DNA from 2 places in the Nonomuraea sp. NPDC049607 genome. Region 2 is predicted to be linked to the other one. Evidence: riboswitches for the same ligand, from Rfam matches in the RefSeq annotation. Region 2 holds a riboswitch; the other holds the start of a gene.
The links. A riboswitch is a leader RNA that binds a small molecule or an ion and turns the genes downstream of it on or off. The one in region 2 is predicted to bind S-adenosylmethionine.
Positions count from the first base shown of each region.

Region 1 (7,297 bases), on a different contig from region 2:
GCCGCTCAGGATGCCGTTGTTGCCGTGGGTGACGTCGTCGGCGTGCGCGGGGGCCGCCAGGGCCAGGAGGGCGATGGCACCTGCCATGACCAGAACCTTCTTCACGGGGGGCTCCTCTCAGTCTGCGGCCTCAGGGCCGCAATGCTTCGGTGGAGCGATCCGGCTCGCCGCTTACCGCGGATGGGCGAAACGCAGTCGCTCTGTGACAGTGCGTAAACGTTAGCGCAATGTAGCGACCAAGAGTAGTCAATGGACGACTCTGCGTGTCGAACCCTTCGGTCATGAGATAGTCACCCTCATGTGGCTCACCTGGCGCGCCGCCACGGAACGCGCGCTCTACGGCGAGGAGGGCTTTTACCTCCGCGAACGCCCCTCGGGCCACTTCCGCACCTCGGTCGGAGCCTCGGCCGTGTTCGCGGAGGCGGTCCTGGCCCTGCTGGTGGAGGTGGACTCCGAGCTCGGCTCCCCCGAGCGGCTCGACCTGGTCGACGTCGGCGCGGGCGAGGGGGTGCTGGTCAGCCGCATCCTCGCGGCGGCCGAGCCCGCTCTGCGCGACCGGCTGCGGGTCACCTGCGTCGACCTGTCGCCCCGGCCCGCCGGGCTGCCCGAGCAGGTGGAATGGAGCCGCTGCCTGCCGTCCAGCATCACCGGGCTGGCCGTCGCCAACGAGTGGCTCGACAACATCCCGCTCGACGTGGCCGAGCAGACCTCCGGCGGCCCCCGTCTGGTCATGGTCAACACCAGGACCGGCGAGGAGCGCCTCGGCGGCCCGCTGCGGCCCGCCGACCGCGAATGGCTCGAACGCTGGTGGCCGCTGCCGCACGTGGGCACCCGCGCCGAGATCGGCCGCCCCCGCGACGACGCCTGGGCCTCCGTTCTGGTACGTCTCACCCACGGCCGGGCGATAGCCGTGGATTATGCACACCCTGTGGATAACCGACCGCTCTGTGGCACGCTGACCGGTTACCGCGGCGGCGCGGTCGTGGCCCCCGTCCCCGACGGGACCTGCGACATCACCGCCCACGTCGCCCTCGACGCGTGCGCCGAGGCCGGGCGGCGGGCCGGCGCGATATCCACAACCTTGTCCACACAGCGCGACATGCTGCGGGCGCTGGGCCTCACCGGCGCCCGGCCGCCGGTCGACCTCGCCGCCGCCGATCCGCGCGCCTACGTACGGGCGCTGTCGCGGGCGTCGGAGGAGGCAGAGCTGATCGATCCGGCCGGGCTGGGCGGGTTCGGCTGGCTCAGCCAGAGCCGGTGACGTCGAGGTCGAGCGAGCGCAGGCCGCGGATGACGAAACCGGGCTTGTAGACCGGCTCCGCGCGCAGCTCGATCGTCCCGACCCGGTCCAGCAGCGCGGTGAACGACTCCGTCAGCTCGATCCTGGCCAGCGGCGCGCCCAGGCAGAAGTGGATGCCCGCGCCGAAGGAGATGTGCGGGTTGTCCGGGCGGCCCAGGTCGAGCCGGTCCGGGTCCTCGAACACCTCGGGGTCCCTGTTGGCCGAGCCGAACAGGCAGGCCACCTCCGAGCCGCGCGGGATCCGCACGCCGTGGACCTCGATGTCCTCCAGCACCCAGCGCTCGAAGAGCTGGAGCGGGGTGTCGTAGCGCAGCAGCTCCTCGATGGCGGTCGGCAGCAGCGAACGGTCGGCGCGCAGCCGGGCCAGCTCGCCGGGGTTCTTCAGCAGGGCCCGCCAGCCGTTGCCGGAGACGTTGACCGTGGCCTCGTGGCCCGCGTTCAGCAGCAGGACGCAGGTGCCGGCCAGCTCGTCGAGGGTCAGCTCGGGGATCGCGGCCAGGGCGCTGACCAGGTCCTCGCCGGGGTTGGCGATGCGTTCGCGGGCCAGGTCCTTGAGGTAGGACTCGAACTCCTCGGCCGCGCGCACCGCCTGGTGCTGGGTCTCCAGGCTGGGGTTGAGCTCGTACATGCCGCACATGTCGGCCGACCACGGGCGCAGCAGGTGACGGTCCTGCTCGGGCACGCCGAGCATCTCGGCGATGACGGTGACCGGCAGCGGCTCGGCGACCTCGGCGATCAGGTCGCCGCCGCCCTTCTCGACGTACGCGTCGATCAGGCTCTCGGCGATGGCCCGGACGCGCGGGCGCAGCGACTCGACCATGCGCGGCGTGAACGCCTTGGACACCAGCCGGCGCAGCCTCGTGTGGTCCGGCGGCTCGACCTCCAGCATGCCGTTCCTGCTGACGCGCCAGAAGGCTTCCTGGAACTCCGGCTCGGGCTGCCGGCCGAACTCCTCGTGCGTGGCGACGTGGGTGTAGTCGCGGCCCAGCCGGCGGTCTCTGAGCAGCGCGTTCACGTCCGCGTGCCGGGAGATCAGCCACTGGTTGGACGGCTCGAAGTAGCGTACGGGCGCCTCGCGCCTCAGCTCGTCGTACGCCGGATAGGGGTCGACGACGAAATCCGGATTCCAGGGATCAAAGCGCACTATTTCATCTTATGAGACGGGTTGACCTGCTGGGCTTGCGAATCGTGCCCCGGTGTCGGTTATAGTGCCGTCGTAGGTCATGAGTGCCAGCGACAAGCCCCGGCTAGCTGGCCGGCAACCCTCGCGTCCGCGGCGGGGTGCCCCGGGTGAAGACCTGGTCCGTCACGAGGTGTGGCGGGCAAGCGCGGGCTCCGTGGCTGTTCCCAGGGGTCCGACCGACCCGTGAGGAGCCGTGCCATGTCCACTTTGACGATCTTCAACTCCGTGCCCGCCCAGGCCGCCGAGACCCCCGTCGCCGCCTCCGGACGGCCGATCCCCGCCGTGCTCGGCGCCGACCTGGAGGTGCCGGTCAAGGGCGGCCGCCTGGTCAGCTACGCCAACCTCGACTACGCCGCCAGCGCCCCCTGTCTTGAGCCGGTCAGCGCCGCCGTCGCCGCCGCGCTCCCGGCCTACTCCAGCGTCCACCGCGGCGCGGGCTACGCCTCCCAGCTCACCACCGCCCGGTACGAGCAGGCCCGCCACACGGTCAGGGCCTTCGTCGGCGCCCGTGCCGACGACGCCGTCATCTTCACCCGCAACACCACCGACGCCACCAACCTGCTGGCCCGCTGCCTGCCCGAGGACGCGACCGCCGTCGTCTTCGACTCCGAGCACCACGCCTCGCTGCTGCCCTGGGCGCGGTCCGTGCGCCTGGCGCCGCCCGCCTTCCCCGGTGAGGCCGTCCGCGCCGCCGACGAGGCGCTGGCCGGGATCGAGGGCCCCAAGCTGCTCGTGGTCACCGCCGCCTCCAACGTCACCGGCGAACTGTGGCCCATCGCCGCCCTGGCCCACATCGCCCACCGGCACGGCGCCCGCATCCTGGTGGACGCCGCCCAGCTCGTCCCGCACCGCAGGCTCAACCTGACCGCGCTCGACCTGGACTACGTGGCCTTCTCCGGCCACAAGCTGTACGCGCCCTTCGGCGCCGGCGTGCTGATCGGACGCCGTGACTGGCTGGCCGAGGGCGAGCCGTACCTGAAGGGCGGCGGCGCGGTGCGCTCGGTCGGCGAGACCACCGAGTGGCACGATGACCCCGAGCCCCGCCACGAGGCCGGCACCCCCAACGTGCTCGGCGCCATCGCCCTGGCCGCCGCCTGCGACGCGCTCACCGCCACCGGGTGGACGGAGCTGGTGCGCGAGGAGGAGCGCCTGATCGCCCGGCTGCGTACCGGTCTGTCGTCGATCGAGGGGGTGCGCGAGCTGTCGCTGTGGGGCGAGGACCACCCCCGGGTGGGGATCGTGTCGTTCGTCGTGGACGGCTACTCGGCCCGGGAGGTGGCCGAGGCGCTGTCCGGCGAGTACGGCATCGGCGTGCGTGACGGGAAGTTCTGCGCGCACCCGTTCGTCCGGCACCTGCTGGGCACCTCGGACGGCGGCTGCGAGGACGGGACCGCCTCCGCGGTACGCGCCTCCATCGGCATCGGCAGCACGCAGGAGCACGTCGACCGCCTGGTCGAGGCCCTGCGGGACCTGGTCGGCCGCTGAGCTCAGCGGTTGGGCGGCTTCGGGTGGGGCGGCTCGTCGGACACCAGGGCGTCGATGTCCCTCATGTCCTCGTCGTTGAGGTGCCCGGGGCGCGGCGCGTTGGGCTGCCTCGGCACGTTGGGGTGCTCGACCTCGCCCTCGGGCCGGACCGGCGTCGTCGGGCCGCCCTCGGGTCGCGTCGGGCCGCTCTCCGGGCCGGGCTGTGTCACGGGCCCCTCGGTGACGACCGTCGTCGGCTCGGCACGCCGGGCCGGCCGGTGCGCGGCGAGGTCGTCCTCGGCGATCCGGCGTTCCTTGCGGCGGCGGAACATCGAGTGGACGATGCCGTCGAGGCCGATGCGGCCGCCACCCAGCGCGGCGAGCATCAGCGAGAGCGCGCCGAGCGCGCCTGGCAGCTCCCATCCCCCGTTCTGCGACAACACCCCGTGTCCTGCGTGCACGAAGACGATCGCGCCGATCATGTCGATGAGCAGCAACAACGCCACCGGCCGGACCAGCAGGCCGAGGATCAACAGGACGCCGCCGATCAGCTCCACAATGGCGGCGAATCCGGCGGACAACCCAGGCATGGGAATGCCCATCTCCCGGAACTGTCCCGCCGCGGCACCCAGCCCGCCCTGCCACTTCTGCCAGCCGTGGACCACGAAGATCACGCCGAGTACCACCCGGGAGATCAGGGCCGCCACATCAAACAGAACTCTTCTCACAGTGCTTTCTCCCCCCGTTCCCGGTATTGATCCCCATGTCTGGCTTCGGGATGCGTTGCCATACGATTCCTTGACCATCCCCCACGCTGGCTCACCTTGCGGGACGGTGGCAGCATGGGCCCTATGACGGAACGCGTGGTCGGGATCGGCGCCGGCGCGAAGGAGCTGGCGACCGAGGACATGATCCTCAACATCGGTCCCCAGCACCCCTCCACGCACGGCGTGCTCAGGCTCCGGCTCACCCTCGACGGCGAGCGCATCACGGCGGCCGAGCCGATCATCGGCTACATGCACCGGGGCGCGGAGAAGCTGTTCGAGGTCCGCGACTACCGCCAGATCATCATGCTCGCCAACCGGCACGACTGGCTGTCGGGGTTCGCCAACGAGCTGGGCGTCGTGCTGGCCGCCGAGCGGCTGCTCGGCATGGAGGTGCCGGTCAGGGCCGTGTGGGCGCGTACGCTGCTGGCCGAGCTCAACCGGGTGCTCAACCACCTGATGTTCCTCGGCTCCTACCCTCTCGAACTGGGCGCGATCACCCCCGTCTTCTACGCCTTCAACGAGCGCGAACGCATCCAGGCCGTCATGGAGGAGATCTCCGGCGGGCGCATGCACTACATGTTCAACCGGGTCGGCGGCCTGAAGGAGGACCTGCCGCTCGGCTGGCTCGACCGGGTCGCCGAGGCCGTGGCCGAGACCCGCCGCCGGGTGCCCGACATCGAGAACCTCATCCTGAACAACGAGATCTTCCTCGCCCGCACCAAGGGCGTCGGCGTGCTGACCCGCGAGCAGATCCTCCAGTACGGCGTCAGCGGGCCCATCGCCCGCGCCTCCGGCGTCGATCTCGACCTGCGGCGCGACGACCCGTACCTGGCGTACGGGGAGCTGCCGGTCAAGGTCGTCACCCGGCGCGACGGCGACTGCCATGCCCGGTTCGAGGTGCTGTTCGAGCAGCTCAAGGTCTCGCTCGACCTCGCCGACGCGTGCGTCGCCCGGCTGCGCGAGCTGCCTCCCGGGCCGGTCAACCAGCGCCTGCCGAAGGTGCTCAAGGTGCCGGAGGGCCACACGTACGCGTGGACGGAGAACCCGCTCGGCATCAACGGCTACTACCTCGTCTCCAAGGGCGACAAGACGCCGTGGCGGCTCAAGCTGCGCTCGGCGTCGTTCGGCAACGTCCAGGCACTGCGCGAGCTGCTGCCCGGGACCCTGGTGGCCGACATGATCGCCATTCTCGGCTCGATGTTCTTCGTCGTGGGTGACATCGACAAGTGAGCACCCCCGAACGCGACAAGTACGTCGACTGGCTGCGCGCCCTCAGCCTCATCGTCGTGGTGGTCTGGCACTGGGCGTTCACGATCCTGGAGTGGAAGCCCACCGGCCCCGAGCCCACCAGTCCGCTCGGCTTCACCTCCGGGTTGTGGATCCTGACCTGGCTGCTCCAGGTGCTGCCGCTGTTCTTCTACGTCGGCGGCCACGTGCACCTGCTGTCCTGGAACCGGGCCCAGGCGCGCGGCGTCGGCATCGGCGCGTTCGTGTGGCGGCGCATCCGCGCGCTGTCCCTGCCCGCGTTGTTCCTGTGCGGCGTGTGGATCTCCGTCGGCGCGGTCGTCACCTGGGCCTTCCACGTGGAGTGGATGTGGCGGGTGGTGCTGCTCGTGCTCAGCCCGCTGTGGTTCCTCGGCGTCTACCTGGTGCTGATCGCGCTGCTGCCGGTGGCCCTGTACCTGCACAGACGCTACGACGTGCTGGCCCTCATCTGGCTCGGCGGCTCGGCCCTGGTCGTGGACGTCGTTCGCTTCCGTTACGGCTACGAGTGGGCCGGCTGGCTCAACATGATCATCGTCTGGGGCCTGGCCCACCAGGCGGGCTTCTTCTACGACCGGATCGTCGTCCTGCCGAGGCGGTACGACGTCGGCATCCTGTGGACCGGCCTGTTCGCCCTGATCGGCCTGGTCTACTCGGGCATCTACCCGGGCTCGATGGTCGGCGTGCCCGGCGACAAGTGGTCGAACATGGCGCCGCCCACGTTCGTCATCGTCGCCCTGCTGATCTTCCAGATCGGCCTGGTCGAGGTGCTGCGCCCGGCCATGGAACGGGTGCTCGAACGCCCCCGCTGGGCGCGCGCGAACTCCTTCATCAACCGCTACGCCCTGCCGCTGTTCCTCTTCCACACGACCGGCATGGCGATCGCCTTAGGGCTGTCGTGGTGGCTGTTCGGCAACCTCGGCACGAAGATCCCGCCGGACCTGAAATGGTGGCTGGAGCGGCCGATCGCCATCGTCGGGCCGCTGATCTGCACGCTTCCGGTCATCTACCTCTTCGGCCGCCGCCGCCCCTCCGCCAAGACGCGCTAGTCGGACTTGCGCTCGTCGGAGTCCTTGGGGATGCGGCAGCAGTGTTCGAGGTAGAGGGCCGCGCAGACGAGCACCACGCAGGCCACGAACGACCCGGCCGCCACGAAGAACTCCGAACGCGGCGTCTCCCGGTCGAAGATCTGCAGCGTGTACGCGGCGAACCCGGCGAACATGCCCGCGAACACCGCCCCCGCGTACGCCGACGCCTTGGCCAGCGCCGCCAGCCGGGCCACCGCCAGCGGCTCGACCGGCTTGGTGTCCGGCTTCCTGG
Region 1 covers NZ_JBFAOV010000001.1:775,435-782,731, reverse strand. The annotation lists gene AB0J97_RS03845 (chaplin family protein) at 1-105, opposite strand, end outside; gene AB0J97_RS03840 (SAM-dependent methyltransferase) at 299-1,261, shown strand; gene AB0J97_RS03835 (cytochrome P450) at 1,245-2,444, opposite strand; SAM riboswitch class IV at 2,520-2,635, shown strand; gene AB0J97_RS03830 (aminotransferase class V-fold PLP-dependent enzyme) at 2,682-3,968, shown strand; gene AB0J97_RS03825 (DoxX family protein) at 3,971-4,675, opposite strand; gene AB0J97_RS03820 (NADH-quinone oxidoreductase subunit D) at 4,799-5,944, shown strand; gene AB0J97_RS03815 (acyltransferase) at 5,941-7,026, shown strand; gene AB0J97_RS03810 (DUF3180 domain-containing protein) at 7,023-7,297, opposite strand, start outside.
Region 1: another riboswitch for S-adenosylmethionine. It lies ahead of AB0J97_RS03830 (aminotransferase class V-fold PLP-dependent enzyme); the one in region 2 lies ahead of thrC (threonine synthase).

Region 2 (7,955 bases):
AGCGCGGAGCGCGTCACCTTGGCCGGGTCGATGATCCCGGACTCGAACATGTTGACGTACTCGCCGGAAGCGGCGTTGAGGCCCTCGCCCGGGGTCAGGTTGCGCACCTTCTCCACGACGACGCCACCCTCGAGACCGGCGTTGACCGCGATCTGCTTGAGCGGCTCCTCCAGAGCCTTCTTCACGATCGCCGCGCCGGTGGCCTCGTCGCCGTTGAGCTCGAGCTTGTCGAACGCCTTGGCGCCGGCCTGCAGCAGCGCCACGCCACCGCCGGGGACGATGCCCTCCTCGACGGCCGCCTTGGCGTTGCGCACGGCGTCCTCGATGCGGTGCTTGCGCTCCTTGAGCTCGACCTCGGTCGCCGCGCCGGCCTTGATGACCGCCACGCCACCGGCCAGCTTGGCCAGGCGCTCCTGCAGCTTCTCACGGTCGTAGTCGGAGTCGGTGCGCTCGATCTCGGCGCGGATCTCGTTGACCCGGCCGGAGATCGCCTCGGCGTCACCGGCGCCGTCGACGATGGTGGTCTCGTCCTTGGTCACCACGACCTTGCGGGCGCGGCCGAGCAGGTCGAGGGTGGCGGTCTCCAGCTTGAGGCCGACCTCCTCGGCGATGACCTGACCACCGGTCAGGATCGCGATGTCGCCCAGCATGGCCTTGCGGCGGTCGCCGAAGCCCGGGGCCTTGACGGCCACGGAGCGGAACAGGCCGCGGATCTTGTTGACCACCAGGGTCGCCAGAGCCTCGCCGTCGACGTCCTCGGCGATGATCAGCAGCGGCTTGCCGGACTGCACGACCTTGTCGAGCAGCGGCAGCAGGTCCTTGTTGGCCGAGACCTTGCTGTTGACGATCAGGATGTACGGGTCTTCGAGCACGGCCTCCATACGGTCGGAGTCGGTCACGAAGTACATCGACGTCATGCCCTTGTCGAAGCGCATGCCCTCGGTGAGCTCAAGCTCGAGACCGAAGGTGTTGCTCTCCTCGACGGTGATGACGCCTTCCTTGCCGACCTTGTCCATCGCCTCGGCGATGAGCGAGCCGATCTCGGGGTCGGCGGCGGAGATGGAGGCGGTGGAGGCGATCTGCTCCTTGGTCTCCACGTCCTTGGCCAGCTTGGAGAGCTCCTCGCTGACGCGCTCGACGGCGGCCTCGATGCCCTTCTTCAGTGCCATCGGGTTGGCGCCGGCGGCGACGTTGCGCAGACCTTCGCGCACCAGCGCCTGGGCGAGCACGGTGGCCGTGGTGGTGCCGTCGCCGGCGACGTCGTCAGTCTTCTTGGCGACTTCCTTGACCAGCTCGGCGCCGATCTTCTCCCACGGGTCCTCGAGCTCGATCTCCTTGGCGATGGAGACGCCGTCGTTGGTGATCGTGGGAGCGCCCCACTTCTTCTCCAGCACGACGTTGCGCCCCTTGGGACCAAGGGTCACCTTGACGGCGTCGGCGAGCTGGTTCATACCGCGCTCGAGACCGCGCCGGGCGTCCTCGTCAAACGCGATCATCTTGGCTGCCATAAGGCTAGACCTCCCAGATGCAGGGTGGCGTGTGCTGGACCGAGCCGACGCCCGCGACGGCATGGGTCTGCATCTCCGTTCGGCAGACCCCATCGTCTCGATCCGGGTTGTTGGCACTCTGCCATACAGAGTGCCAACGAACTGTTTAGCACTCTACCCTGCCGAGTGCAAGCCACGGGCCCCCTGCCCCAGGTCATCGGGCAGGTCATCGGGCACACCGGTTCGTACGGCGAGCCGCCCCAGGAGGTGCGGCCCGCCGTGCGAAGCCGACGGAGGAAACAGTGGCGGGCTCACGCGGACTGCGCTGCCGCGCGTGCCGCCCGGTTCACACCGGCGACGGTGGGTCAGACCGCGCGGACGGACTCCGCCTGCGGCCCCTTCTGGCCCTGCGTGATCTCGAACTCGACGCGCTGACCCTGTTCGAGAGATCGGTACCCGTCCATCATGATCGCTGAGTAATGGACGAATACATCCTTACCACCGTCTACCGCGATGAAGCCGTAGCCCTTGTCCGCGTTGAACCACTTGACGGTGCCCTGCGCCACTTCCGACTCCTCTTACTGGGCTCGCAGATCTCGCCCATTCCTCCGCGAGACCTGTAATCGCCTGACTTTTGGGAAAATCAGCCATACGATCGCCCTCGACCATACCTGTGGCACGGGGTTTGGCAACAGAGTCAATCGACAAACCGCTAATTTCATCGAAGGCTGAGTCGTTCGAGTTGAATTGGGTTCTAAAACAAGAAGGCGCCCACAAGGGGCGCCTTCAAGAGTCGGGGGGTCCGGCGGTCAGCCGCCCGCGACGGCGGGGATGATGGAGATCTGTGTGCCTTCGGGGGCGGGAGTGTCCAAGCCTTCGACGAAACGGACATCCTCTTCGCCAACGTAAACGTTGACAAAACGACGAATCTTGCCCGATTCATCCAGAATTCTCGCGCCGATCCCCGGGTAGTCGGAGTCGAGCTTGGCGAGAACGTCACGAAGAGTCGCCCCTTCGCCACTCACTTCGGCGTTACCCCCGGTGTAAGTGCGCAGAATGGTGGGAATCCGCACAGAAACGCTCATGGTTTTTGTTGCCTTTCCTGGATTGTCAGACAGTCGCGCGGAACGCGTCGAGAGAGGGCCGGATCACGGCGGTGGGCCGCGCGTCGTCGCTGATCGCGTCGAGCGTCTTGAGGCCGTCGCCGGTGTTCAGGACCACGGTCTCGGCCTCGGGGTCGAGCCTGCCCGTCTCGACGAGCTTCTTCAGCACGCCCACCGTGACGCCGCCCGCGGTCTCGGCGAAGATGCCCTCGGTGGAGGCCAGGAGCTTGATCGCGGCGACGATCTCCGGGTCGGTGACGTCCTCGACGCCCCCGCCGGTACGCCGGGCGATGTCCAGCACGTACGGCCCGTCGGCGGGGTTGCCGATGGCCAGCGACTTGGCGATCGTGTCCGGCTTGACCGGCTGGACCACGTCGTGCCCCGCCTTGTACGCCGTCGAGACCGGCGAGCACCCGGCCGCCTGCGCCCCGAACACCTTGTACGGCGTGTCCTCGACCAGCCCGAGCGCGATCAGCTCCTTGAACCCCTTGTCGATCTTCGTGAGCTGGGAGCCCGAGGCGATGGGGATGACGATCTGCTCCGGCAGCCGCCAGCCGAGCTGCTCGGCGATCTCGTACGCGAGCGTCTTGGACCCCTCGGCGTAGTACGGCCGCAGGTTGACGTTGACGAACCCCCACCTCTCGCCCAGCGGGTCACCGATCAGCTCGGAACAGAACCGGTTGACCTCGTCGTAGGTGCCCTCGATCCCGACCAGCCGGCCGCCGAACACCCGGGCCATGGCGATCTTGGCCGCTTCGAGGTCGGCCGGGATGAACACGCACGCGTCGAGGCCGGCCCGCGCGGCGGCGGCGGTGACCGCGCCGGCGAGGTTGCCCGTGGAGGAGCAGGAGAGCGTGTGGAACCCGAAGTTCCTGGCCGCCTCGACGGCGATGGCGACCACGCGGTCCTTGAAGGAGTGGGTGGGGTTGCCCGAGTCGTCCTTCACGAACAGGGACCGGAGGCCGAGCGCCTTGCCGAGGTTGCCGGCCTTGACCAGCTTCGTCCAGCCCGGGTTCATGTTGGGCTTGCTCGCCACGTCGGCGGGGACCGGAAGCAGGGAACGGTAGCGCCAGATGTTGGCGGGGCCGGACTCGATGTCCGCGCGGGTCACCTGGCCGAAGGAGTAGGCCGCTTCGAGCGGCCCGAAACACTCCAGGCAGGCGAAGCTGGGGCCCAGGGGGTAGCGCGTGCCGCACTCGCGGCAGGACAGAGCGACGGCAGGACCAAAGTCGAGCGACATGAAGCGAGGCCTTCCCTCATCTTCGCCCGCGGCCACCTTGACCGCGAACCGGAATTGGCACCTTGTCCCGGTCGGCCTCGCCAGGTCGCGAGTACAAGCCGGGAGGGTTGCCGGGGCTTCGCAGGGCCGGTCCCTCCACCCCTCTGGATGAGCAATATTCAGTTGTCGAAAGGGACTCTACCTTCTCAAGTGGCCGAAACGGCCACCCATCTCAGAAGGTGAGAAAGCTTGTCTCACCGATAGTCCTCCCCGAGGACTCCCTGCACGTACTTGCGGGCCTGGTGGATGCGGGACTTGGCGGTACCGAGCGGGATGTTGAGCTGCTCGGCCACCTCGTTGTAGTCGAGCTGGACGATGTCGCGCAGCACCAGCGCCTGGGCCAGGTCGGGCTTGTCGGCCTCCAGCGCCTCCATCGCGTCGAGCAGGTCGAGCCGCGAGCCGGCGATCACGCTGACCCGCCGCGCGTCCGGCTTCTGCATCGGCAGCTCCTCCGACGTCTGCTCGGCGGCCCTGCGCTTCAGCGACCGGTACGTGGTGCGCGCGCAGTTGGCGGTCACGATGTGCAGCCAGGTGCTGAACCTGGCCCGCCCCTCGAACCGCCCGATGTTGCGCGCCACGGCCAGCAGTGTGTCCTGCGAGGCTTCTTCCGCGTCCTGGTGATAGGGCAGGATCCGGGCGCAGTGGCGCATCACGTCAGGCTCGATCCTGGCCAGGAGCTCGCCGAGCGCGCGATGGTCTCCGGCCGCGGCCGAGCGGGCGAGTTCCTCGGTTAGCTCATCTAGCGCCATAGCTGGGATCCTATGGGCGAAGGGAGCCCAAATGAACAGCGTTCTCGTGGCGTCCAACCGCGGGCCGGTCTCCTTCACCGTCGACGACGACGGTGAGCTGACCATGAAACGCGGTGGTGGGGGCCTGGTCTCGGGCCTGTCGGGGGTGGCCAAGGAGCACGGCGTGCTGTGGGTGTGCGCCGCGCTGTCCGACGGCGACCGCAGCGCCGTACGCCTCGCTCCGGGGGGCCGGCTCGACCGGACGGGCTACGACACGGGCGCGTTGCGGATGCTCGACATCCCCGCGGCCACCTTCCACCGCGCCTACAACGCCGTGGCCAACTCGACCCTGTGGTTCGTCAACCACCTGCTGTACGACATCCCCAACTCCCCCAGCTTCGGCACCAAGTTCCGGCGCGAGTGGGAGTCCTACCGCGACTACAACGGCGCGTTCGCGCTGGCGCTGGCCGAGGAGGCCGGGCACGGCGCGCGCGTGATGGTCCAGGACTACCACCTGACGCTCACCCCGGCGATGCTCCGCGCCGAGCGCCCCGACCTGCGCATCGCCCATTTCAGCCACACGCCGTGGGCGCCCCCGGAGTACTTCTCCCTGCTGCCCGACGCGGTGACCAGGGAGGTCCTGGACGGCATCCTGGGGGCCGACCACGCGGGCTTCCTCACCGCGCGGTGGGCGGCGGCGTTCATGGACTGCTGCGAGGCGCTGCTGGGCGCGCGGGTGGACCGCGCGGCCCGCACGGTCACCCACGAGGGCAGGAAGACGCGCGTCGGCGTGCACAGCCTGGGCGTGGACGGCGCTGCGCTGTGGGCGCGGGCCTGCGAGCCCGACGTCGAGTCGCACATGGCCGCGCTCGCCGAGCAGGTGGCCGGGCGGCGGCTGATCGTCCGCATCGACCGCACCGAGCTGTCCAAGAACATCGTGCGCGGGCTGCTGGCCTACCGGGAGTTCCTGGCCGCCCATCCGGAGTGGCACGGCAAGGTGGTCCACCTGGCCTTCGCCTACCCGAGCCGGCACGACCTGCCCGAATACCGCGAGTACACCGCGTCGGTGCAGCGCTGCGCGCGCGAGATCGAGGACGAGTACGCCACCGAGGACTGGGACCCGGTCATCCTCAACGTCAACGACGACTACCCGCGCTCGCTGGCCGCCTACCGCCTGGCGGACGTGCTGCTGGTCAACCCCATCCGCGACGGCATGAACCTGGTGGCCAAGGAGGGGCCCGTCCTGTCGCCGCGCTGCGCCCTGGTGCTCTCGCGCGAGGCGGGGGCGGCGGCCGAGCTGGGGCCGTACGCGCTGGTGGTCAACCCCTACGACGTGAGCGGCACGGCGGCCGCGCTGCACGAGGCCCTGGTGATGCCCGAGGACGAGCGCAGGCGCCGCCGCGACCGGCTGTACGAGGCGGCCACCGCGCTGCCGCCGCACAAGTGGCTGGAATCCCAGCTCGATGCCCTGCTTTAACATGAGAAGTCGGATTCACTGCCAATGACGGAGGCTGCCGGGTGTCGACGGTCTCAGTGCCCATCCGACTCGTCCGGGACCGTCCGACCTGGCTGATCTATCTCCTGCTCGGCGCGTTCGCCACCTTCATGTACGGCCTCAGCGCCGCCCTGCCGCTCCTGCGCGCCGACCAGCGCACCACGGCCACCGTCGCCGGGCTGCACGGCACCGCCATGGCGCTCGGCACGGTCGGCGCCGGCCTCACCCTGCCCCTGCTCACCAGGCTCCTCGGCCGACGCGTGACGTGCTGGGTCGGCCTGGCCGGGATGAACGCCGGCGTGCTGCTGGTCATGGCCACCTCCGCGCTGCCCCTGACGCTGCTGGGCTACGGCGTGGCCGGCGGCTTCGGCTCGGTCATGCTCTACGCGGCGATGGCCGAGCTCAGCGACCACCACGGGCCCGCGGGACCGGCCGCGCTCAGCGAGGCCAACGCCGTGGGCGTGCTGGTGGGGATCGTGGCGACGTTCGTGCTCAGCCAGGTGGCGCAGAGCGCGCTCGGCTGGCGGGCCGCCCTGCTGATCACCCCGGCGGTCAGCGTCCTGCTCGCACTGGCGCTGGGCCGCTCCTGGCCCGCGCCCCGGCAGGGCGTGGAAGGGGAGGACGACGTGGTCGCCCTGGGCGGCGTCCAGGCGCGGGAGGGCGGCCGGTGGCGCTTCCATCTGGCCGGGGCCGTGCTGTTCTGCTGCGTGGCCCTGGAGTTCTCGTTCGACCTGTGGGCCGCCGACCTGTTCGCCCTCAGGACGGGCGTGACGGCGGCCGTCGCGGCGACCGGGCTGACGGCGTTCGTCAGCGGCATGGCGGCGGGCAGGTTCGCGGGCGCGCAGCTCGCGCTGCGGCTGCCGGCCACGCCGCTGTTCGTCGGCGCCCTGGGGCTGATGGCGCTCGGCTGGCTGCTGTTCTGGACGAGCGGCGCGCCGGTGCTGTCGTACGTGGGGCTGGCGCTGAGCGGGCTGGGCGCGTCGCTGCAGTTCCCGCTCGCGCTGAGCTCGCTGATCGCCGCCTCCGGCGACCGGGCGGACCGGGCGGCGGCCGCCTCGCCCGTGTGGGCGGGCGCCGCCATGGCGGTCGGCCCGCTGCTGCTCGGCTCGCTGGCCGACGGCTACGGCACCGGGACCGCGTTCGTGCTGGTGCCGGTGATCATCGCTGTCGCGGTGACCGGGGTGCTCATGTCCAGTCGGCGTACTTGAGCGTGTCGGCCAGGCCGGGCGTGTCCCACTGGTCCACGACGAGGATCCGGCTCTTCGGCAGGTACCACTCGCGCTGCGTGAAGCGGGCCTTCACGCCGTTGCCCGAGTAGCTGACGCACTTGGCCTGCCAGGCGTTGTAGGCGGCCTTGTGCCCGGCCCCCATCTGCCGGTAGCCCCTGGTGACCTTGGGGCCGATGACCTCGCCCCACTTCCGGTTGAACGGGCAGGGCTGCACGTCACTGGCCGGATAGTACGGGTTCTTGCCCGTGTAGGGTCCGAAGCCCTCCGCGCCCCGCTTGATCGCGTCGGGGCCGAGGATGTAGAACGCGTCGCACTCGGGCGAGCCCCAGCCCCGCGGCTTGGCGCAACGGCCGGTGACCACCTGCACATAGTCGGCCCCCTGACGGTGGACCACCCACTCGATCGGGATGTAGAGCGTCAGGCCGCCGCGCAACTTGAGCTGCTGGGCGGGGGCGGCGGAGGCGGCCCCGGGCACGGCGAGCACGGCCGCCAGGGACGCAACCGAAGCGGCGACAGCGAGAGATCGTCTTGACATGGGCACCAACGTAGAACCCGCCACTTGCAGCCCAATCACGAACGACTGAAAGCCGCGAGCCGGCTCGAAGACGGCGAAGGCCGCGAGCCGGCTCACGAA
Region 2 covers NZ_JBFAOV010000019.1:137,633-145,587, forward strand. The annotation lists gene groL (chaperonin GroEL) at 1-1,508, opposite strand, end outside; gene AB0J97_RS31830 (cold-shock protein) at 1,853-2,053, opposite strand; gene AB0J97_RS31835 (MoaD/ThiS family protein) at 2,297-2,572, opposite strand; gene thrC (threonine synthase) at 2,598-3,830, opposite strand; SAM riboswitch class I at 3,844-3,984, opposite strand; gene AB0J97_RS31845 (RNA polymerase sigma factor) at 4,064-4,618, opposite strand; gene AB0J97_RS31850 (trehalose-6-phosphate synthase) at 4,650-6,074, shown strand; gene AB0J97_RS31855 (hypothetical protein) at 6,116-7,300, shown strand; gene AB0J97_RS31860 (hypothetical protein) at 7,278-7,856, opposite strand.